DNA from 4 places in the Gardnerella sp. KA00255 genome. Region 4 is predicted to be linked to each of the others. Evidence: riboswitches for the same ligand, from Rfam matches in the RefSeq annotation. Region 4 holds a riboswitch; each other region holds the start of a gene.
The links. A riboswitch is a leader RNA that binds a small molecule or an ion and turns the genes downstream of it on or off. The one in region 4 is predicted to bind thiamine pyrophosphate.
Positions count from the first base shown of each region.

Region 1: linked by a shared signal. The riboswitch ahead of thiO (glycine oxidase ThiO) and the one ahead of HXT51_RS01425 (ABC transporter permease) in region 4 are both predicted to bind thiamine pyrophosphate.
Region 2: linked by a shared signal. The riboswitch ahead of thiM (hydroxyethylthiazole kinase) and the one ahead of HXT51_RS01425 (ABC transporter permease) in region 4 are both predicted to bind thiamine pyrophosphate.
Region 3: linked by a shared signal. The riboswitch ahead of thiM (hydroxyethylthiazole kinase) and the one ahead of HXT51_RS01425 (ABC transporter permease) in region 4 are both predicted to bind thiamine pyrophosphate.

Region 1 is NZ_CP058374.1:52-4,396, forward strand. It holds TPP riboswitch at 2,303-2,405, shown strand; gene thiO (glycine oxidase ThiO) at 2,398-3,468, shown strand; gene thiS (sulfur carrier protein ThiS) at 3,523-3,729, shown strand; gene HXT51_RS00020 (thiazole synthase) at 3,878-4,345, shown strand, end outside.
Region 2 is NZ_CP058374.1:4,639-11,347, forward strand. It holds gene HXT51_RS00020 (thiazole synthase) at 1-112, shown strand, start outside; gene HXT51_RS00025 (HesA/MoeB/ThiF family protein) at 148-879, shown strand; gene thiM (hydroxyethylthiazole kinase) at 961-2,511, opposite strand; TPP riboswitch at 2,520-2,612, opposite strand; gene HXT51_RS00035 (VWA domain-containing protein) at 2,842-5,124, shown strand; gene HXT51_RS00040 (glycoside hydrolase family 3 protein) at 5,219-6,664, shown strand.
Region 3 is NZ_CP058374.1:780,934-787,642, forward strand. It holds gene HXT51_RS03100 (UvrD-helicase domain-containing protein) at 1-3,147, opposite strand, end outside; gene HXT51_RS03105 (hypothetical protein) at 3,619-4,404, shown strand; TPP riboswitch at 4,530-4,621, shown strand; gene thiM (hydroxyethylthiazole kinase) at 4,610-6,127, shown strand; gene HXT51_RS03115 (bifunctional hydroxymethylpyrimidine kinase/phosphomethylpyrimidine kinase) at 6,154-6,709, shown strand, end outside.
Region 4 is NZ_CP058374.1:360,529-367,237, reverse strand. It holds gene mfd (transcription-repair coupling factor) at 1-1,365, shown strand, start outside; gene HXT51_RS01435 (ABC transporter ATP-binding protein) at 1,417-2,154, opposite strand; gene HXT51_RS01430 (ABC transporter substrate-binding protein) at 2,324-3,319, opposite strand; gene HXT51_RS01425 (ABC transporter permease) at 3,473-4,288, opposite strand; TPP riboswitch at 4,278-4,402, opposite strand; gene eno (phosphopyruvate hydratase) at 4,615-5,910, shown strand; gene folK (2-amino-4-hydroxy-6-hydroxymethyldihydropteridine diphosphokinase) at 6,143-6,643, shown strand.

The DNA.
Region 1 (4,345 bases), 360 kb from region 4:
TTCAGCAAGAAGTTGATAAGTCTAAGGACGGAGATAAAGACAAGCGTGATGACGTGTTCGAGAACACTCCTGCGTTCAAGAACGCGACTGCTAAGGGTGATGAAGCTGCCAAGAATGCTCTTGAAGACTATAACAAGAAGCTTAAGGCTGCTAAGGATCTACTTGATAAGTTTGACCGCGCAACTGGCAAGCCAAAGGCTCTCAAAGCAGGCGAAAAGGCTCCAACTCAGCAGGAGCTTGATAAGGCTCTAAAGGATCTTCAGGATGCCAAGAAGAAGATTACTGACGAGTACAGCACGGTCAAGTATGATTTGCGTCAAGAGGCTGGTAAGGATTCTGATTTCACTAAGTCTCCTGAGTATCAGAATGCTCAAGCTAAGGGTGATGACGCGTCTAAGCAGGCGCTTGACGAGTACAAGAAGGCGCTTGACGAAGCTAATTCTGTGCTTGGTGATCCTAATGCTACGCAGGCTCAAGTTGACGAGGCTTTGAAGAAGCTTAAGGCTGCTAAGGATAAGCTTAGGGATGAGAATGGCACGGATAAGTCTAAGCTTAAGACTGAGGCTGATGATGATGCTAAGTTCCGTAAGTCTTTGTACTTCATTATTGGCAATAAGGATGATATTGAGGCTTACAACACTGCTTTGGCTGAGGCTAAGAGCGTGCTTAAGGATCCTAATGCTACTCAGTCTCAGGTTGATGAGGCTTTGAGGAAGCTTCAGGATGCTAAGTATAAGCTTAATCATCCGTTTGGCGCTGGTAGTGGTAGCGGAATCGGCTATGACACTAATGCTGGTGATGGTTTTGCTGTTGAGACTAGTGATTCTCAGAGTGCTTCGGTTGATAAGTCTGCTTTGCAAGTCGAAGTTAATAACGCTGTAAACACTAACGCTAACACTGCGGAGGCTAGAGCTTATAGAAAGGCTTTGGATGAGGCTAAGCGTGTGCTTGCTGATAAGAATGCTACTCAGGCTCAGGTTGATGAGGCTTTGAAGAAGCTTAAGGCTGCTAAGTCTGCGTTGCTTAATAGTTTGCGTGGTGCTTCTGGTAATGCTGGTGGTCTTGCTAAGACTGGTGCTGAGACTGGATTGTTCGCAAGTATTGCTGCGGCCTTTGCCGGCCTTGGTGTTGCAGGAGTAGCTTCTCGCCGTCGCAAGCATTCCAACGAGTAGTTTCGCGCTTTGACTGAGCCTGAAATTATTGAATTTCAGGCTCAGTCAAAGCGGAAACTCGCTTAAGTTGGAAGTCCAGTGGACTTCCAACGCGAGTTTCGTAAACAAATCCCTCGCGATTATCATCCGATAGTCCGCGAGGGATTTTTGTATGCTTAATGCGATAGATTGCCGTGAGGAGTGGGTGTTGCTTGGTCGAGCAATATAAGAGTGGAGCGATTCTAAATAAATTCCCACATAATCCAATCCTATTGGGAATCAAAACTTAACTAAGAATTCAAACACTAGTAGCACAAGCATAAAAACTATGTACTGTACGAGAGCGTAACGTCTGCGAGACAAGTAACACCCACCCCTCACCTCCACAGCCATATCCTCGCTTGCGTTGAAAGCGCACTGTGCTTTCAACTTTGAGCTTCCCCGATTTTGTTTACTTATGTACCATCTAAGTCCACAAAATCAAGAACACCTCCCCGATTTTGTTTATCGACACGCCCAATAAGTAAACAAAATCAAGAACAGGATGCCAGTGAGGGATAAGGATTGCTTGGTCGAGCAATATAAGAGTGGAGCGATTCTAAATAAATTTCCACATAATCCAATCCTATTGGGAATCAAAACTTAACTAAGAATCAACCACTAGTAGCACAAGCATAAAAACCATGTACATCACGAGAGCGTAACGTCTGTCCTCACGGCTAATTGCCGCTCGGCTGAGCTTGCGTTGAAAGCGCACTGTGCTTTCAACTTTGAGCAAGCTCACGCTCCGAATTGCTTTCGCGCGCTACGCTTTAAGCGCTCAAGCAGGTCGTCGCGCTAGTAATCCTTATCTCTCACCGCCACAGCCATATCCTCGCTTGCGTTGAAAGCGCACTGTTCTTCACATGCCAAATCAGCCGAACGGCTATGCCGTGAGGATCAGTGCTCATGCAGTTCGTCGCGTAACAACAACGCTTAGTTTTGTGATTCGACATACAGAGTAAATTAACAGATTTTCTGTAAAAGTGTTAAAATGCTGAACGGTACTGTGATGAAATTCACATAGTTTCGTTACATCTACCTGCAGCATTCGCATATTGCTAAGTTAGCAATATTACAATGTTCTGCATTTGTAATTCTTGAAGGTCAAGATTTACAGATACGGGAGCTTGTTCTATACAGGCTGAGAGGGCGGAAGCCGACCGTAAACCTGATGCGGGTAATGCCGCCGTAGGGAAGGAGTATTATGCGAAATATTCGTATTATTGGTGCAGGTATTATTGGTTTAGCAACAGCTTGGAGACTTACGGAAGCTGGCGTAAAAGTTAGCATAATCGATCCAGATCCAGTCTCCGGCGCTTCTCACCATGCTGCCGGCATGTTAGCTCCTACCGCAGAAATGCAATATCAGCAAGAAGCGTTGTATCCGCTTATGTTTGAGTCCGCAACCATGTATAAGGAATTGGTTGATTCGGTTGCAAAGTACACCGATAAGCCAACCGGCTACTTAGAGTGCGGCTCTTATGTAATCGGTGGTGACGCTGCAGATAACGAGCACGTAAACGAGTTGCTAAACTTGCAGCATCGTTATGGACGTAGAGCTGAGCATATTTCTGTGAGTAAGCTTCGTGAAATTGAGCCTGCGCTTTCGCCGACGATTGCAGGCGCTGTAAGCGTGCCGGATGATCATCAGATTAATCCTCGTCAGTTTACTGCAGCAATGATTGATGCACTTGAAAAGCGTGGTGTTGTTATTGAGCGTCGCGCAAGCACTCCAGACGATTTGGGTCCAGACACAGTTTTGGCATCTGGCTTGGGTGCTAAGGATATGCTTCCTCAGCTTAAGCTTCGCGCTGTGTGGGGCGATATGATTCGTATGACTATTCCAGAGCCTTTGCGCCCAATTTTGAGCTCTGTGGTTCGTGGATTTGTGCATGACCGCCCAGTTTATTTGGTTCCTCGCGCTAAGGAAACAGGTGAGCTTGTGCTCGGTGCTACTTCTCGTGAAGACGACCGCGATATTCCAAAGGTTGGCGGCGTGCTTGATTTGCTTCGCGATGCCGCAAGCGTGCTTCCTGGAATTCAGGAATGCTCGATTACTGAGGTTACTGCCGGTGGTCGTCCTGGAACTCCAGATGATTTGCCATTCATTGGTATTGATCCTAAGACGCATACCACGATTTCCACCGGTTACTTCCGTCACGGCATTTTGCTCACAGCTTTGGGCTCTTCCTTGACTACAAAGCTTGTGCTTGAGCAAGAGTTGACTGAGAAGGAAAAGGGCTTCTTGGAGAGCTGCAATCCTGCTCGTTTCTAGTGACACTCGCTTCTAGTGACGCAAGTTTTAATAGACGTTAATAAAGGTTGAACTATGCAAATCGTCGTCAATGGTGAAACTACTCAAGTTCAAGATGGGTCGACTGTGGCAGATCTTGTCGCGCATCTTTATGGCCCAGATGCAGGTCCTGGTATAGCTGTTGCCATTGGCGACGATGTACTTTCGCGCGCTCAATGGAAATCAACCATCATCTGCGATGGGGATAAAATCGAAATTCTCAGCGCGGTTCAGGGCGGCTAATCCTAAATAGTAGGCTGATCCTAAATAGTAGGCTGATCCTAAATAAGGACTGATTGCAAATAGGAAGTTGGATTCCAAATAGGCGCCTGATTCCAAATAATTTGAGTATAGTTTCAAAAAATTTATATAAAAGGCTTAAAGGCTTAAAATGTCAGAAAATAATACAGAAAATAATGAAGAAAATGTCGATACTTGGCAGCTTTGCGGTAAGACTTTGCATTCAAGGCTTTTGCTTGGCACTGGTGGCATGACGAGCATTGACATTATGGAAAAGTCACTTGTGGCTTCAGGCGCGGAAGTAGCAACGGTTGCTTTGCGTCGTCACGCAAAAACTGGCGTTGATATTTACGGTATGTTGCAGCGTCATAATATTAACGTTTTGCCAAATACTGCTGGTTGCAAAACTGCGCATGATGCTGTTCTTACGGCAAAAATGGCTCGTGAATCGCTTGGAACTGATTGGATTAAGCTCGAAGTGATTGCAGACGACGATACTTTGCTTCCGGATACTCGCGAAGTTTTGCTTGCTGCTGAAAAGCTTATTGAAGAAGGATTTAGCGTTCTTTGCTACACGAACGACGACCCGATTGTGGCTCGTCGCCTTGTGTCGCTTGGC
Region 2 (6,709 bases), 360 kb from region 4:
TGCTGTTACTGCTGGAAAGCTTGCTCACGATGCTGGCCGTATTCCTAAGCGTGAACATGCGCTCGCTTCTTCGCCTGTTGAAGGTCGCGCTTGGGCTGATTCTGTACTGTAAATTTTGTACTGTAATTTTTCGGCATATTTTTCAGCATGACGATTAATAAAATTTACGACAACCTGCAGGAGCTTGAGGCGGAGCGCACTTGTCGCCACTTGCTCCTGCCGGGCTTTACGCGTGAACATCAGCAGTTACTTCGCGATGCAAAAATCTGCATGGTTGGAGCAGGTGGACTTGGTTCGCCATGCTTGCTTTCGCTTGCTGCGGCAGGAGTTGGCGAAATCACGATTTGTGACGACGACGTTGTTGAGCTTTCTAATTTGCAAAGGCAGACTTTATACACAGTCGATCAGTGCGGCAAATCTAAAGCGCAACTTGCAGCTAAACGCTTGCAGGCGTTATCTCCAGGTTTAAAAATCAATCTTGTAGATAGATTTAATGAAGATAACGCAAAACAGCTTGTAGAAAGTCACGACTTGATAATTGATGGTTGTGATAATTTCGCTACTCGCTTTTTGATTGCGGATGCTGCTTGGAGCGCTGGTACGCCGGAAGTTTACGGCTCGGTGCTTTATTATGAAGGTCAAGTAAGCGTTTTCGTGCCAGGAAAAGGTCCTGGTTTGCGTGATTTGTATGCTTGCCCTCCGCCTAAAGAAAAAGTGCCAAAATCGGCTGTGTTGGGTGCGACTGCAGCTATTGTTGGCGCAATGATGGCAACTGAAGCAATCAAACTCATAACCGGTATTGGCACACCGCTTATTGGCGTTTTAGCTCGTTATAATGCATTGGATAATTCATTGAAACGCTTTAAATTCTCCTTATAAGGCTTATTTTTAGATTTTCTATAAGTTTTATTTTTAGATTATCTAACGAAATAAGCCTTATAAGGCTTATTTCGTTAAGGCTTATTTCGTTATTACGCTTTTAAATAGTTTTGCTGTTTCTTTAGGATTTTCAGCGCACATAAGCCCAGATACAGTGCACACGCCGTCGATTTCAAGATCTCGTATAGGGAATACTGTGCTTTCGTGAATGCCGCCTATAGCAAGAGTTTTTACACCCATTTTATGAGCTACTTTAGCGACTTCATTAACTCCATCTATTCCAAGTGGTGGCACATCGTGTGCTTTAGTATTTGTGGCAAAAGCTGCTCCAATTCCAATCACATCTGGAAGAGGTACATCGTTTTCTTTGCACTCTTTATAAGCTTTTTCCATTAAATCAGGTCTAGCGCAAGATAATCCAATCATCCATTCTGCAGGCATACGTTTGCGTGCTTCAACGAATGGTGTATCTTTTTGGCCAATGTGCAAGTTAAATCCGAGCTTAGATGCAACTTCAATATGATCGTCGATAAAAATAGGTACATCCGCGTGTGAAGCTTTTATTAAAGCGTTTCTAAGACTTGTAGCTTTCTTGGCGATAGTTTCATCATCTGAATATTTATCGCGCAATTGTACTACAGTTACGCCGCCTTCTATGCTGCTAACAGCAACATCTTCTTCAGAGCGTTCTCCCATGCGCGGATCTGTAACTAAGTATAAAGTCCAATCAGTTGGCTCAATGCTGAACTCTATGTTGGTAAGCTCAAACATATCATTCACGCTTAAAGTAGACAAAGCATCAATCCAAAGTGAGCGGAATGTTCCTGGAGCTATTGTTTGACGTGCGGCCCATGTTCCAGCTGCGGAAGCGTGTACGTGTGCGGCTACTGTTGCTGCAAATGGTCGTTCCGGATTTGCCCCAACGTATGCCGCAACAAGTGCTCCAAGAGTACAACCTGTTCCAACAACCTTAGTCATAACTTTATGACCGCCTGTAATGCGAGCTAAGCATCCATGGCCATAAACTGCATCTTTTTCTCCAGAAATAGAAATGATTGAGCCATATTTTTTAGCTAATTCGTGAGCGGCTTCTATGGCATCGTTAACTGGATCGTGCGCGTCAACGCCTTTCATGTCACTTTTTTGACCTGAAAGAGCTAGGATTTCTGAAGCGTTTGCTCGTATAACAGTTGGATTGTGTGTAACAATATCTTTTACAAAATTATTGCGAGTTTCTAATGCTTTTACGCCTACTCCAACTGGGTCTAAAACCCATGGTGTTCCTGATTCTTTACAACCTTTAACAGCGCTGTATATGGCGTTAGAACGTGAATCTTTTTGGAATGTTCCAACGTTTACGAGCACTCCGGATGCGATTTTTGCAACATTGTATGCTTCTACAGGATCGCATACCATAATTGGTGAAGCTCCTGCTGCAAGTAGTGCGTTAGAAGTTATATCTTGCACAATGCTATTTGTTATGCAATGTGTTAAAGGTTGTGTTGCGCGAACTCTTTCTATACATTCGCGTACGTCGCGTAAGAACATGCGTCGGCGAGCTTTTTCTGAAAACGAAGTGTCGAAGAATGTTTCTGAAGATTTATTTTTATTAATATTTTCGGAGTTTTGCATATTTTCATTAAATTCTGTCATGATATTCCCTTCGCTAGTGCTGGCTAGATCAGGTTCAACGGGTGTGATCTCAGCGCATATGCGCACCCCGAACCACTGAAATCGTCATTTTGATATCTTTATCGATGATATCATTCCTATATCTTTATCGATTTGACTATATCTATTATGCGTGACGTTTTATTTATATATGTTTAGATTTTGCCAAAATGCTTTAGTTTTAGCTTAAAAATAAGTTTTCAATAGCACATGATTATGCGCAATGTATATAATTATGTAATAGTTTTATTTTTTTTAAGAGTATATTATTTGCGATGCAGGGAGAAAGCAATGAAGTGCTCAAAATGCGACTATGAAAATGATGATGAAGCGAAGTTTTGCGAAAACTGTGGATGTAGGCTTTCTAAGGAGAATTCTAAAGATAAAGATGATTCGCGTGAGCGTCCAGCGTATATCATTGATCAACAGAAGTCGTTAAAGAATCAGCCGAAGTTTAATAGATCAAATCAATCTGCTCAGTTTAGTAGGCCGTTCGCGTTCCAGCATGGTGGCAATTCTAGTATCTCTTCTCAAGGCGCGCCTAATGTCGCATCTGATGCATTTTATAGAGATAATTCTGTGAATAATTCGGGAAATGCTTCTTCAAATACTGTAAACGCTTCTGCAAATAGTCCGGCAAATAGTTCTGCAAATACTTCAGCAAATGGCGGCAATAATCATAATGCTAATTTTGTGAATAATAATGGGCATAATCCAGCGCATAACCCGGCTAATAACCAAGGACATAATCCGGCTAATAATTATGCTAATAATCCGGCGAATAATCCAAATAATTCGCATAGTCTGAATGGCAACACAAATAACCCGCATAATGCCAACGGCTCGTATAACCCTAATAACCCTTATGGTCATAACAATCCAAATAATCCAAATAATCCGAACAATCCCAATAACCCGAATAACCCGTATGCCAATAATAATCCGCAATATCGCGCACCATATTCTAGGAATGGAAACTATAATTACGGACCAACTAATCAAGGTTATCGAAATGGTTTCCAGAATTCTCCGCAGGATGCTTCGCAGACTCGCGTAATGGGCAACATCTATACTCAAGCTTCCGCTCCGGCTATGCGTCAAGCGGCAGTTTCTGCTGCTGGTGCCGCAACCAAAGCAGGTATTGCTGGTTGGAAAATCGCTACAATCTGCATTTCAATATTAGCGGCTATCGGCATTATAGGTGGAATTTGGGGATATAATGCATGGGTAAATCGCTTCCAAGTGCCTTATGGTGAGCTTCATTCTAAGCTTTTATCAAGTAAAAGAGCACAAGCTTATAAAGTTAAGATAGTTGGATCAGACGTTAGTAATTATCCTGATGTTAAGTTGTATTTCTCTGTTACAGATAAATCTGGAAATTCCTTAGAGCTTGATTCTCCTACTGCTGCTATTAAAGAGAAAATTTCCGGCGGTGCAGAAGTTGAAAGAAGAATTCGCAATGTTGAGCGAATTAAAGATAAGCAGGGCGTTGGCTATGAGATAATGCTCGATAAATCGTATTCTATGATCAATTCCATGGATACTATGAAAAAGACTATGAAAGATTTTGTTAACGCTCTTAATTATAAAGTTGGAGATAGAGGAGAGCTGATTTCTTTCGATAGTTACCTTATGTATATGGCTACATACACTAAAGATAAAGATAGGCTTATTACAGGCATTAATAATATGACGCCTTACGGTAATACTGCTCTTTATGATGCTTTGTACACGGGTGTAAATAATGCTTCTCAGCGTTCTGGAGCGAATTGCGTTATAGCGTTCACTGATGGTGAAGATAACTCAAGTACTCACACTATGGATGAAGTAGTTCAATTGGCAAAAGAAAAGAATATACCGATTTATTTGATTGGCACTGCTGACGCTGATTCTTCTACTTTGCAAAGTATTGCTGACGAAACAAACGGATTCTTCTGGAGTATGGATTCTATCAGTGATATGAGCGAAGTGTTGAATCGAATTAAAATGAACCAAGACAATTTGTATTGCCTCGAATATGAATCTGATTCTTCATCTGACCCTTATTCTGATCGTATTGTTTCTGCTCTTCTTGCTGATTCTAATGATCATACTAATGGTGGAATTGGTGAAGATTTGCAATTTGCTCCTGTTAAGAAGGAGAAGGTGCAGAAGGCAGTTTATAAGGTTTATAAGGGAGATGTGACTTGGACTGAAGCTAATGATGCTTGCATGAGAGAAGGAGCTCATCTGGTTACTATTCCTAGTAAGAAAGAAGAAGATAAGATTATTAAACTCGCTGTGGATAATGACCTTAAGTATGTTTGGATCGGTGGATACACTTCGCAGCGCCAAGATGGCGATGTTTTTGCTCATTGGATAACTGGTGAAAAAACAACGTACACTAATTGGATGGAGGGTGAGCCAAGTCGTAATGATAAGGATGGTTCTCCTGAGTTCTACCTTATGCTGTGGCGTATTGGATCTGAATGGTCTTGGAATGATCAGCGTAATAATGTTTATAATTCGCCTTATTTGCATAAGACTTTTTCTGGTAGAACAGGATACGTTTGTAAAGTTGATGCGCAAGATTAATTCAGCATTAGTTCAAAATTAATTCAGTATTAGTTCAAAACTAGTTCAGAATTAGTGAAATTGACATTTACTTTAATTAATTGTGGAGATACGTATGGTGAATCGCAGAAATTTTCGTGGCGATAGGTTGTCAAAATCCTCTAAACGCTGTGTTTATGGACGACCTAATTGCGCATATCCAAAGCGTGTTCATCATTTATCGCGTGAAAAAATTGTTCATAAAGCTTGGATGAGTTTTATTGCAATAGTTGTTTCTATAGCTGTTATCGCTGCAATAATTTTTGGCGTTTATAAATTCTACGGGCATGATTTGAATATTGGTTTTGGCGCGTTATCTAAAGAAAGCGTTCAATCTCAAGCTAAAGCGCACAAGATTAAGCATAAATATCACTTTAATTTTAAGATTTCAGATAGTGAAGTTGATAAAATGCTTAGGTCTATGTCTTTAGAAGACAAAGTTGCTCAAATGTTTATGGTAACTCCTGAACAGTTGCTCGGAATAAGAGGAGTGGTAACTAGCACTGGCCCTTATATTCGTAACAGTTTTTATAGGATTCCTGTTGGTGGAATCATGTATAAAGCTGAAAACTTGCAAAATCCACAGCAAACTAAAGATATGATTAAGGCTTTGCAATCTATAAGTAAAGCTCGTGTTGGCTTGAATGCTTTTGTTTCGGTAGATGAAGAGGGTGGGACCGTAGCTCGCGTTAGTAGAAATCCTGCTATGAATGTTGAGAAATCTCCTAATATGTGTGATGTTGGAGCTACTAAAAAACCTGTTAAAGCTTTGAAAATAGGTAAACGCATGGGGGAGTATCTTTCAGATCTTGGATTTAACGTAGATTTTGCTCCTGATGCTGATGTTTTAACAGATCCTAATAATACTTTAATTAAGAAGCGTTCTTTTGGAAGTAATCCTAAGATTGTTACTAGTATGACTGAAGCGTTTACGGAAGGATTACAATCTTCTAATATTTTCGCTACTTATAAGCATTTTCCTGGTCACGGATCAACTCATACTGATTCGCATATGGGGATAACGATTTCTGAGCTTTCTGAAGAAGATTTGCAGCGAGTTGATTTAAAGCCTTTTAAGGATGCTTCTGAAATCGGTGTTCAATTCATTATGGTTTCTCATGTTTCTTATCCGAAGGTTACGGGAGATAATACTCCTGCTAGTGTTTCTGAAAAGATTGTTACCGGTTTAGCGCGAAATAAGCTTAAATACAACGGTATACTTATTTCTGATTCTATGGGTATGGGCGCTATTACTAACGTTTATGGCCCTGGTCAAGCTGCTGTTCAAGGTATTCGTGCAGGCTTAGACATGTTGTTAAGTCCTGTGGATCTTCAAACAGCGTATCAATCTGTTTTGCAAGCTGTTCGGAATAAAACAATTAGCGAGAAACGTATTGATGAGTCGGTTCGTAGAATTCTAAAAGTTAAATTGCATCTTGAAGCTCAAGAAAGTAGTAGTTCAAAGAAAGTAGCGGTCCCTCAAAATAGTGATTCAAAGAAAGTAGCAGTACGTAAAAAGTAATAATATCCAAAAGTAGCAGTACGTAAAAAGTAGTTTTTGAAGGAA
Region 3 (6,709 bases), 420 kb from region 4:
ATAAACAGCTATTTTATCGTTCACAGACATGCCCAAACTATTTTTCATAGATAAAGGCTGATTAAGCATGCCAACAATACGCTTATTAAGAGTCATATCTACTAAAGATTCAGATCCAAACATTGTGTTACGCAAATCAACATTTGGCCAAATCCTCTGCTGCACTGCTGGAATCCACACTAAAGGCCAGCGATTCCCAGCAGCTCCTGCAGGAGTAGCAAGTGTTACAGCATCCGGCAAAGGCGCCACTCTAGCAAGAGAATCAGCCTCAATTTCCATTCCTCGCACTTGTTCAATAAAAAGATTGATAGCACCTGTAAAATCGCCCGTCATAGGTCTATACGAAACAGCAGAAGACTTTTTTTGTTCAGACATATTAAAAGTTTTTACATACGCAAATAATCTCATAGCAATATCTAATCGCTCATTAGCAATTCTGCCAGAATCATTGTGATGCAAAGACATAATCTGCCATTTTTCTGCTACATTACAGATATTCCAAGCTTCACCAAGCACATACTTAGGCTCTGACATTTCAGAATTATTCTTAATGCTTTCAGCCAACTTATTTATCATGCGGCAAGCGCGAACAAGCGCAATAACATTCTTGCTAGAAGGACACATATCGTGCAATAAACTCAATAACGAAAGCGAAGTAATTTCACGATAAGCGCGCTTATTTATGCAATATTTGTTATTTGTTTTGTTATCTGCTTCAAGCTCTGTTTTGTCATTCGCTTCAAGCTTCGCATTCCTATCCTTAGACGTGTTTAAGCTTTCGCAAAGCTCACATAAAAGTAACCAATAGCACGCATCTAAATTACAATTAGAATATTTAGAATCATCTTTTAGATTATTCCCAATAGGATTTTCTTCAATAAGACTGTTATCAATCGTGTAATTTTCAAAATTCGAAGTATTTATATCGCTTTTTTCTTGCGTCTTAGCGAAAGAATGCATTTTATCGCAAAGCTTTTGCCATTGATCAACTATTACTCGCAAAGGAGAGGAATCATACTCACTATTATCCCCATGATTCACGTTTACAACTGCTTGAAGAGAAGAAATAGAACGCATTAAAATCTCAACACTATTAATATTCATAGGTGTTTCACGAATATAATTAGACTCAGAAATTTCTACGCTATCAGAATCTGAATTCGAATACTTTGAATTCGAACTACCTGAACTATTCGAACTATCTGAACTATTAGAATTCCCCAAACTATCTGAATTCGAATACAAATCGCGATTATCGCTTTGCACAAGAGGACTATTCATAATAGATACAAAACGAGAACGCACATAAGAAGCTACTTCGCGCATAGTCAGAGTGCCAACAGAGATATCATGCGAAATATCGTCTAAACCTCGAAGGCTTAATTGCGCTAATTCAATCATTGCAAAAAGGCCTTGTACAAAAGGCTCATCGCGAAGAGTTTTCTTAACAGACGAATACCTAACAGGCACGCCATCTCTAGATAATTTTTCACCAAAAGCTCTAACCGTTGCATTATCGTGAGCAATAATCGCAATATCACTCCACTTACAATTAGAATCCAAATGAGCGCGCTTTATTTGCCAAATAATAGTATCTAATTCTTCTCTAGCAGAACGGTACACAGCTCCATAAGCATTAGCGGCGACTTCACCTTTGTGCACATGATTTTCGTTCGCATAACTTTCGTGCGCTGTATACTTCCACAAACGCTTAGATAAAGGCATATCAGTCGATATAAGAGAAGCTATAGAATTATCAATATTTCGCGATAATTCTTGAAGAGATATTGGATTATTGCGAATTTGATTAGAAACAAAAGTTGAATTATCTAAATCTGTATTATCTAAATCTGAATTCGGATAATCTGAAGAATCGCAATCGTCAGAAGACGAGTCACAATCAGCAGAATCATAAGCGTCAGAAGACGAATCACAATCGCAAACATCTTCAATAGAAACAGCAGCAGCGCGCATAAAACCATGACGTGCAGCTTCAATCACATAATCCGGATAAGCTCCTCTAAATGATTGCACTGATTCATCTGGATTAGCAGTTAAAACTATGCGAACACCAACTTCAGATAGAGAATTCAGAAAATCTAAGCCGCCTAAAGTAACATCCTGAAAATCGTCAACAACAAGCATAACTGGAATATTCGCTAAACCATCTTGCAAATCTGCCAATTCTTTAACAGCTTTAGACGCAGCAATCATCAAACCAGAAGAATCATAACGAGCCGAATTATTATAATCCTTGCGAAGTCTATCTTGATATTCCTTGCGCAAACGAAAAGCTAAACTCCACTGAGTGCGCAATCTTTCGATATAATCCGCGCTATATAAACTCGCATAATCTTTAGTTAAATCTTCTAAAACACGAGATTCATCATCACTAGAAACTATTGATAACTCATCCAAACGAGCAATCATATCTCGTAATTCATGCACAAAAGCAGAGTTAATTAAAGACTGATCCTGATTATTTTCATTATCTAAACGAGTATTTGAAGCATTATTAGAATCTTTATTAAAATTCTTAGAAAAATCTTTAGAATCTCTAGAATCTTCATCTCTAGCATCTCTAGCATCTTTAGAAAGACTGTCTGAATTTACAACAACGCAATTCCACTGATAGTTATTAAAATATTGCGCAAAAAGTTTGCAAGTTTCGCAACTTCCATTATCTCCCCTAACAACTTCCAACATATGCGTATGAATCACACTGCGCAATAGAGAATCCTGCTCCGCTCCATTAAGTAAACGCGGCTTTTGCGTATGCTTCAAATTAGATAAAGCAGAAATAATGCGAAAAGCTAAAGCAGACAAAGTTCCAACAGGCCTTGATTGCAAAGACGCACCCAATTTATTAATTATTTCATTTGAATAGCGAGCTGCAGAATTACGATTTTGCACAACAACAGTTACAGGGCCATAAGCACGATTTTGAGAAAAATCTTTATAATATGACATGCCATCAAGAGCAGCTTTAATAGCAAATCGCGTTTTACCCGTATTTGGAGCACCAAAAACAAGAAGCGTATTAGTCGGTTTTTCGTAAGTCTGCACTGAAGAATTATCCGGAGTAGATGAATCTGAAAAGCTATGCGAGCGCAAAGTACCATCAAATAATGCTTGCAAGTAATTCATATACCACTCCTTTGTTTAAGACTATTGATTATTATACGATTCACTACACTTAAGTACCCTTAAGTACCCTTCGCTACTCTTAAGTACCCTTAACTACTCTTCATTACTCTTCATTACTCTTCATTACTCTTAACTACTCTAAAGCGCCAAAAATAGCCAAAAACTAATGAATCACCAAGCAAACAACCCTAAACTACCCTTAACTACCCTTAACTACCCTTCCTACTCTAAAGTACTCTCTCTTAATCACTCTTCAGCACCCTTAACATCACAATTCAAAACTCAAAATATTTAGCTTAATAAAGCTTAATTGCATACTTCATACAAAAAAACACAATCCTTTTTTGAAGAATCATATACTGTGTAAAAATATTTTTTTATAGTTAAATCATTATTGTTGGTGATTTAAACTCACTTAACAAATACAAATCATGCTCGAACTAATGCGAAAATAAGAGATATGGAAAGAATATGTCTGAAAATTTACAAAACGTTGAGGAAAATACTTCAAACACGCAGCAAAACACGCAAACTCTTACAACCCACGACTACACTGTTCGCACAGTCATACGCATAATCGCTATTGTCGCTTCAATTTACGGAATGGCAGCCTCATGGGAAGGCTGGCTATCACTTTCATACTTCACAAATCTTTCTAATCTTATGATTTGCGTAGCTCTTGCAGGCTCACTAATTTGGGATACGCTAAACGTAATCAATCGAAACAAAGAAAATTCTAATTGGATTGATACAAAAACTAACGCTTGGTATATTTTCAAATTCATGATGACAATTTCTATTGCCGTCACATTCACACTCTACTTATGCTTCCTCGCTCCAACGAACAAACTAGGATTCATCGGAGCATACATGAATAACGGAGCAAGCAGCCTTTGCGTTCATTTCATAACGCCGCTTTTAGCTATAGCTGACTTCGTTCTTTACGATTACTTGTTTAAATCAAAGCGTTCACACATACTTTTCGCAACAGTTCCACCATTGGCATACGTGGCATTTTCAGTATTATTAAGCGAATTCGCAAACGTAAGATGGGGAGAACATGCCATGAAAGCTCCTTATAATTTCTTAAATTATGGAGCTAAAGCAGGATGGTTTGGATTTGCACCAGATACTTTTAACGCAACAACTCTTGGCGTGGGAGTCGCGTACTTACTCGTTATTTTCACGCTTATCTTTATTGGAGTAGGACAATTATTCCTAACGCTTAAAGATATTCGCGCGCGCAAAATGGCGTAACGCGTATAGCGAGAAAAGTGACGCTATATGTGGCTAGTATAGCTGGAAAAGTGACGAACAAAATAGCGTTATATATAGCGTAATAAATAAAATCCGAATAACGTCATAACGCGCATATATAGTCAAATATGGGTTCGGGGTGCGCAAAAGCGCTGAGATTATACCCGTTGAACCTGATCTAGTTAGTACTAGCGAAGGGAAAATCATGACTACTATGTCGTGCCATCAAAATAGTGAATTCTCAAACAATGCTCGTCGCAAGCAATTCGTTCAAGACGTGCGCGAATGTATTGAAACTTTGCGAGCAAAGAATCCTCTAACACACTGTGTAACAAATAATGTTGTTCAAGAAATAACAGCAAATGTTCTTCTTGCAGCAGGAGCATCTCCAGCAATGGTTATAGACGCCAACGAAGCTGAAGTATTTGCTCAAATCGCTTCTGGAGTATTAATAAATCTTGGAACATACAGACCAGTAGACAAAGAATCTATGGATGCTGCAATACGCGGAGCTGTAAAAGCGCATACACCGTGGGTTCTTGACCCTGTTGCAGTTGGCGGATTACCACCTCGCACCGAATACGCGCGAGAAATTGTTAAAAATCAACCTGCTGTAATCCGTGCAAACGCTTCAGAAATCTTAGGTTTAGCTGGAGAAGAAAGCGGAGGCAAAGGCGTAGACGCTGGAGACTCGGTTGATTCGGCAGTTGCAGCAGCTAAGAAGCTAGTTAAACTTTATGGATCCGTAGTAGCTATTTCTGGCGAAAAAGACGCTATTTATGGCCACGGATGCTCAGCTCGCGTTTCAGGCGGAAACGAGATAATGACAAAAGTAGTCGGCACTGGCTGCTCTCTTGGTGCATTAGTAGCAGCATACGTTGGAGCAAATCGAAATAAGCCTTTTGCTGCAACAGTTGCCGCACACGTACATGCTGCCGCAGCAGGAACCTGGGCAGCACAACGTTCAACTTCACCAGGATCATTTAGAACATTATGGATGGATGCGCTTATGGATTTAAGCGCAGACGAAATGATACAACTAACAAATATTGAATTCGAACTCGACCCCGTTGACTGGTCTTTATATTTCATAACAGACCCAAAGATGAGCGATAGAGCTGAAGAAGATATTGCAGTTGATTGCGTTAAAGGCGGTGCGAGCGTAGTCCAATTGCGCGATAAGTATGCAGATAGCGAAACTTTTAATAATAAAGCTCAAAGTTTACGTGAAAAAATGCTTGCTAACGGTTGCGGAGACGTACCTATTTTCGTTAATGATCGTTTAGAATGCGCTAAAAACTTAGGATTCAACTTACATGTTGGACAAACAGATACTCCTTATATTGAAGCGCGTAAATCTATTCCTGCAGAATGGATGGTTGGACTTTCTATAGAAAACTTAGACCAGTTAAATTACGTTTATGAAGAATGCGCTAAAGAAAATGTAGCATTGCCTGATGTTATTGGAATAGGTCCAATTTGGCCTACTGCCACTAAACCAGACGCTGCTCCTGCTTTAGGCATTGAAGGTCTAGAAAAGATTGCCAAACAAGCTAAAGAATTCGGCATTAGCGCGCTCGGAATCGGCGGCGTTAACGAAAGCACTGTGTTCCCTATTAAAAATACTTCCGTAAATGGCTTATGCGTGGTATCTGCTCTTATGCTCGCAGAAAACCCTTGCGAAGAAGCACATAAATTACGCGATACTATCACGAAAGAATAAAATTAATGAATAATGAATCTGTCCAGATAGACACTCAGTCAAGTCAATCAGCCCAAACTCAATCGGTTAATCAAGTGTACGAAGCGAATCTAAGGCCATCTTCCCTACCTTCTTTAGAAGAGCCGATTATTCCGCGAGTGCTAAGCATTGCAGGCACTGATCCAACAGGCGGAGCTGGAATTCAAGCTGATTTGAAATCAATCATGGCATCTCACGGATATGCAATGTGCATAACAACGAATTTAGTTGCTCAAAACACTTGCGGCGTGCGCGAAGTTTACACTCCACCAACTGAGTTTTTGCAAGCGCAACTCGAAGCAGTATTTGACGACGTAACTATTGACGCTGTGAAAATCGGCATGCTTGGAGACGAATCATATATAAGACTAGTTCAAAACTGGCTTAAAAATCATCCAGTTCCTGTTATTGTGCTAGATCCTGTTATGGTAGCAACTTCAGGAGATAGATTGCTTGAAAAATCTGCAGAAAACGCAATGCGCGAATTTGCAGCTTGTGCGGATGTTATTACGCCAAACGTGCCTGAACTCGCAGTATTATGCGATAAACAGCCTGCATCTAATT
Region 4 (6,709 bases):
CAAATTTCACAAACTATTGACGGTCTTGCTGACGGTAGTGTAGATGTTGTAATAGGTACTCATAAATTGCTTAATCCTAGTATTAAATTTAAAGATCTAGGTTTAGTTATTATTGATGAAGAGCAGCGTTTTGGCGTTGAACATAAGGAAACGTTAAAAGCTTTGCGCACGAATGTAGATGTTTTAAGTCTTTCTGCTACTCCAATTCCTCGAACTTTAGAAATGGCAGTAACTGGTATTCGCGAAATGTCTACTTTAGCTACGCCTCCTGAAGATAGACTTCCTGTTTTAACGTATGTTGGAGCTTATGAAGAAAAGCAGGTTGCGGCTTGTATTAAGCGCGAATTATTGCGTGGAGGACAAGCGTTTTACGTGCATAATCGTGTAGAAGATATTGCTAGCGTCGCTGCAAAAATTCATGATCTTGTTCCTGAAGTAAGAGTGGGTGTTGCTCATGGAAAGATGGGCGAAAAGCAGCTTGATTCTGTAATACGCGATTTTTGGCATCGCGATATTGACGTGCTCGTGTGCACTACGATTATTGAAACAGGTCTTGATATTTCTAATGCAAATACGCTTATAGTTGACCATGCTGATCGTTTTGGTTTGAGTCAGCTTCACCAATTACGTGGACGAGTTGGTAGAGGGCGTGAGCGAGCGTATGCTTACTTCCTTTATGATCCGTCTAAGCCTATGACTGAACAAGCTCATGATAGGCTAACAACTATTGCACAGCATACGGCTTTAGGTTCTGGTTTTGATGTTGCTATGAAGGACTTGGAGCTACGCGGAACTGGTAATTTATTAGGCGATGCTCAAAGTGGACATATTGAGGGAGTTGGCTTTGATCTTTATGTTCGCATGGTTTCAGAAGCTGTTGAAAAGTATAAAGAACCAGAACATGTTCAAGAAGTATCAACTTCTATTGATTTGCCGATAGAAGCTTCTATTCCTACTTCTTATATTGATAGCGATAAGTTGCGATTAGAAGCATATAGAAAGTTGTCTGCTGCTCGTAGCGATGAAGATTTGCAAGAAATCCGAGAAGAATTATCTGATCGTTATGGTGAGCCGCCTAAAGCTTTCGAAGCTTTGTGTGATGTTGCTAGATTGAGATTTGCTGCCAGTAAATTAGGCATTACACAAATAGCTTCGCAAGGTAAATCTGTGAGAGTTATAGGTATGGATCCTAAAGAATCGTTGTTAATGAGATTAAAGAGGATTTATAAGTCAGTACAGTATCGTCCACTTACGCATATGCTGATTATTCCTGCTCCATTTGAATCATCATTAGGATCTAGTTCTATGAATGAATCAGATATTCTTAAGTGGTCTAAACAATTACTTGAAGATTTAGCGTGGTGATTTGTAATATCTGATTTGTAATATCTGTTGCAATATAAGTATTAAAAATATTTATTGCAATGCCATGCGCAGTTCGTCTTCTATTTCAACGTGATTATTTGGACGCTTTTGTGCATCAAGTTGGCTTCGATCAATATTCCAGTTTTTCTCAATGATTCCGTCTTTGATCATAAGAATTCTGTCAGAAAGTCTTACTGCTTCAGAAATATCGTGCGTGACCATTATTGTGGTCCAGCCATGTTTTTGCCTTAGATTATCAAGCAAATCTTGCATGTCTAAACGAGTTAAAGCGTCTAATGCTCCGAAAGGCTCGTCTAAAAGTAGTAATTCAGGATTATGAACTAAAGCTCTAGCTAATGAGACTCGTTGTGCTTGACCACCTGAAAGTTCTGACGGCCATTTCGAACCGCAATTATTAAGTTGCATATCGTTAAGAGCTTTTTCTGCAATAGATTTTAGTTCTGATTTGTTTCCTTGCATGCCGAAAACTACGTTCTTACTTACTGTTAGCCATGGTATTAATCTTGCGTCCTGGAAACCTATTGCTTGATGTTGCGTGACGTTTATTGTTCCAGAATCAGGTTTGATTAATCCTGAAATAACTTTAAGAAGAGTGGTTTTCCCACATCCTGAGCGTCCGATTAGAGATACAAATTCACCTTTTTTAATATTTAGATTTATATCTCGCAATATTTTAGCGTTATTTTTAAAAGTTACGCCAATATGTTCTAGAGTAACGCAGTAAGAGTTATTTTTAGTCTCATAGTTTTCTTCTATTTGAGTGTTCATATTTTACTCCTACTGCGTTGCTCTAAATCATGTTTATATAATATATATAACTTTGTTATACAAACTTGTTATATAACTTTGTTCTAATTTTGATTAATCAGTTATATATTTATTTTGATATTTAATTTTTGTTTTTACTGATATGTGTTTTATAGATATATGGATTAATTTACTTCGAGCAATCCATTACAGAATCTTTCAAATTCTTTGGAGCTTGCTTAATTAAACCATATTTCACGTATTCTTTAGCCTGAGTTTCCATCATTTCCAAACCTTTTTCATCGATTGGACGAATAGTTGGATTGTCAAACTTTTCAATTTGCTTAATAATAGTTTCGCTTGCTCCGAGCTGCTTGTAAGCGTTTCCAATAACATTGTTTTCTTTATGAGACTTTTCTGCTTCGCGAACAAGAGCCTTGTACATCTTCTTAACAAGATCCGGATGCTTTTGAGCAAAGCTCTTAGAAACAATGTGAATGGTGACGTTCATATTGCCGTACTTTTTAGCATTTACAAGCAACTTTGCGCCTGGAGTTGTCATTGCTGCAGCAAGATTCTGATCGAATGAGGAAATTGCGTCGATTTGTCCAGAAGTAAATGCTGCCTGGAAGTTCTTAGGGCTCATCTCAACTTTGTTAACTTTAGAAACATCTAAGCCGCTTTTATCGAATGCGCGGTGAAGCATGTAATCGCCAGTGTCACCGTTGTGAATAATAGCAACTTTCTTGCCATACAAGTCTTTTAGTGTTTTCACGCCGCTTTTTGCGGATGCAACGATTCCTTGGGAATCACCATTGTAATATTCGAGTGCAAAAGCAACCCATGGCTGTCCTTCAGCAATCAAATCAATGAAGCGTCCAGTTCCAGTGGTTGTAGCATCTGCATTTCCGCTCATCACAGCAGTAAGACCGTCAACTGGAGTGTAAGGACCAGTGTAAACTACTTTAGATTTGCCAAATTCGTCTTGAAGGAATTTCTCATTTTTCAAAGTAGTTAAATAATTTGCTGTAGAAAGATAAGCAACTCTCATAGTTCCAGCGTCTTTTGAAGAAGCGGTTGATGATTTTTGTGAGCTTCCGCAAGCTGCAAGAGATACAGTTGCACAAGCAGCGCAGATTAATGCAATAATGCTCTTTTTAGAAAATCGCATTTTTAAATTAGCCATGATATATAGCTCCTTTTGTTTGGTTGTTATTGTTTGTTGTTTGTTTGGTTGTTATTATTTGGTTGTTGATTCTAAATATTGACTAATTCTTAAAAAGCAATTTAATGCATTTTAAAAAGTAGTTAATTTTAGAAAAATGTTGATATTACTAGATTATTTGCGTGATTTTCTATCTAATCTGCGTTCAGGTATAAGAAGATACTCTAATATATTTGCAGTAAGCTCAGATCCAAGACCTGCAATTGCGTACATAATAACGCATGCCATCATTTGATCTGGTCTAAAGAATTCTTGTGCTCTTGAAAGAATGTATCCAATTCCAATAGAAGAATTAACTGTTTCGCAAGTCACTAATGCAACCCATGCTACAGATATTGCAAATCGCAAACCTGTCATAAAACTTGGAAGTGTGCCGCGAAGCAAAATAGATATAAAAATAGTAGATTTTTTAACGTGATAAACCTGCGCTAATTCAAGAAGTTTTGGATCAATATTACGCACTCCATCGCGAATATTAACGTACATAGGTCCAAAAACACCAACGGCTATAAGCGCTATTTTCATCGTTTCATCTATTCCGAGGAAAATTATTAATATTGGAGCTAAAGCCGGGAATGGAATTGACCTCAACATGTGGCTTGGTTTATCAACAACAATATTGCCAAGCTTACTGCCTCCTGCAAGTATTCCTGCTGGAACAGCAAAAATAATTCCTAATAAAAGTCCTAAAAGAACTCGTAAAATACTTATTCCTAAGGATTTTAATAATATGCCTTCATTGTTTAAATCAATAAAAGCTTGTATTACTTCATATGGGGATGGCAAAGAACGGTCTTCGATTGGAGAAAGAGTTGTGAAAAACCACAAAACCAAAATGAGGATAGTTGAAATCCACACTTTGCACGAAGATACCGCTTTAAACGCAATCTTCAATATGTTCTTCGCTTTATTAGGCGAACTGTAAGTCATGCGACAATCCCTTCGATAGTTTTAGCTATATCAGGTTCGACGAGTGTATTCTCAGCGCAACACTGTACATATTGTTGTTTGGCACGATGTAGTTGCGCACCCCGTGTCTGAGGTCATTATCTATTAAGGGTATGGACAAGTATTATTTAAAAGCGATATTTATAAACGATATTCGTGTAAAAATCGATGATCTGCTAATTTGACTCGAAGTAAATCAAGATATTGTGAACGTTCACGGCATAAACACAATGGAAGAATCTATAACGTCCATAAAACGCACTAATGTTAAAAGAGTCATCACAACCCATAAGTATTAAGGAGTAGTTGTGGCAGCTATTGAAAGCGTATATGCACGCGAAATTTTGGATTCCCGTGGAAATCCTACTGTTCAAGTTTATTTGGAAACTGAAGATGGCGCTCAGGGCATTGGTTTAGTACCTTCTGGTGCTTCAACTGGTGAAGCTGAGGCTTGGGAACGTCGCGATGGCGACAAGTCCCGTTACCAAGGCAAGGGTACCTTGGAAGCAGTCAAGGCCGTCAATGAGGTTATCGCACCTAAGGTTATTGGCATGGATGCCACTGACCAGCGCGCTCTTGATGAAACTATGATTGAGCTCGATGGCACTCCAAACAAGGGCAAGCTTGGCGCAAACGCTATTCTTGGCGTTTCTCTTGCTGCTCTTTATGCAGCTGCTGAATCTGCAGAGCTTCCATTGTATCGTTACATCGGCGGAACTAACGGACACATTCTTCCAGTTCCAAACATGAACATCATGAACGGTGGCGCTCACGCTGACTTCGCAACCGATATTCAGGAATACATGATTTCTCCATACGGCTTCGCAACCTACAGCGACGCTTTGCGCGCCGGCGTTGAGGTTTATCACACCTTGAAGAACGTTTTGAAGAAGGAAGGCTTGGCTACTGGTCTTGGCGACGAAGGCGGCTTCGCTCCAAAGATGAAGTCCAATGAGGATTCCTTGAAGTACATCATGGATGCGATCGAAGCTGCAGGTTATGAGCCAGGCAAGCAGATTGGTATTTCTCTTGACGTTGCTTCTTCTGAGTTCTACAACAAGGAAACTGGTAAGTATCGTTTCGATGGCGAAGAGCGCGAATCTGCTTACATGCTTGATTACTACGAGAAGCTCATCAACGAGTATCCAATCGTTTCCATCGAAGATCCATTCCAGGAAGAAGGATGGGATGATTGGGCAGAAATCACCAAGCGTCTTGGCGATCGTTTGCAGTTCGTTGGCGATGATTTGCTCGTCACTAATCCAAAGCGTTTGGCTAAGGGTATTGAGCTTGGAGCAGCTAACTCCTTGCTCGTAAAGTTGAACCAGATTGGTTCCGTTACCGAAACCCTCGACGCTATTGAGCTTGCAACCAAGAATGGCTTCACTTCCATGGTTTCCCATCGTTCTGGTGAAACCCCAGATACCACCATTTCTGATCTTGCTGTTGCTAAGAACACCGGCCAAATCAAGACTGGTGCTCCTGCTCGTGGCGAGCGTATTGCTAAGTACAACCGCTTGCTTGAGATTGAGGAAGAGCTTGGTTCTACTGCTCAGTACGCTGGTTACAGTGCATTCAAGGCTTGCAAGAAGTACGTTAAGTAGTTTCATAGTTTTGAATTGCATTTTGATAAGCTACAATAAGCTAATTTGAATATGCTAAACGGTCGGTCACTTCGGTGGCTGGCCGTTTTATATAAAAATAAAACTGAATTAAAATATCTAAAGCAATAAATAAAACTGAATAAAACAATTTAAAAAATATAAAAATTGCATAAAACTGAATAAAATTGCATAAAGCAATCTAAAACAAATATAAAACAATTTGGGGGTCTGTATGAGTTCGTTAGTATACATAAGTTCTGGAAGCAATATTGGGGATCGTTTAAATAATTTACAACAAGCAGTTAAAATGCTGAAAGAAAATACCCATATAAGTAATGTAATAGTTTCTTCTGTTTATGAAACTGAACCAGTTGGAGACGTTGAGCAAGATAGTTTTTATAATATTGGAATTAGGCTGAGAACAGACTTAACTCCTTATGAACTTTTAGATTTCATTCATGAGATAGAGCAGCGTTTACACAGAAAGAGGATTATCCATTGGGGTCCTCGAACAATCGATTTAGATATTATTGATTACGATAAATGCGTATTTAAAAGCGATAATTTAACTATTCCTCATAAAGAGCGCGATAATCGCAAATTTGTCTTGGTTCCGCTATTGGAAATCAGCAAAGATGATCCTGACTATCATGACTTACTTGAAGAAAAACTATCTTATCTTAATGATTCTCATTGGATTAAAATCGTTGAAGGCAGTGAAGTTTTTAATTAAATAAGACGTTTTCTCACATTCATATTTATTTATATTCCATTCATATTTATTTGTATTTATGGTATG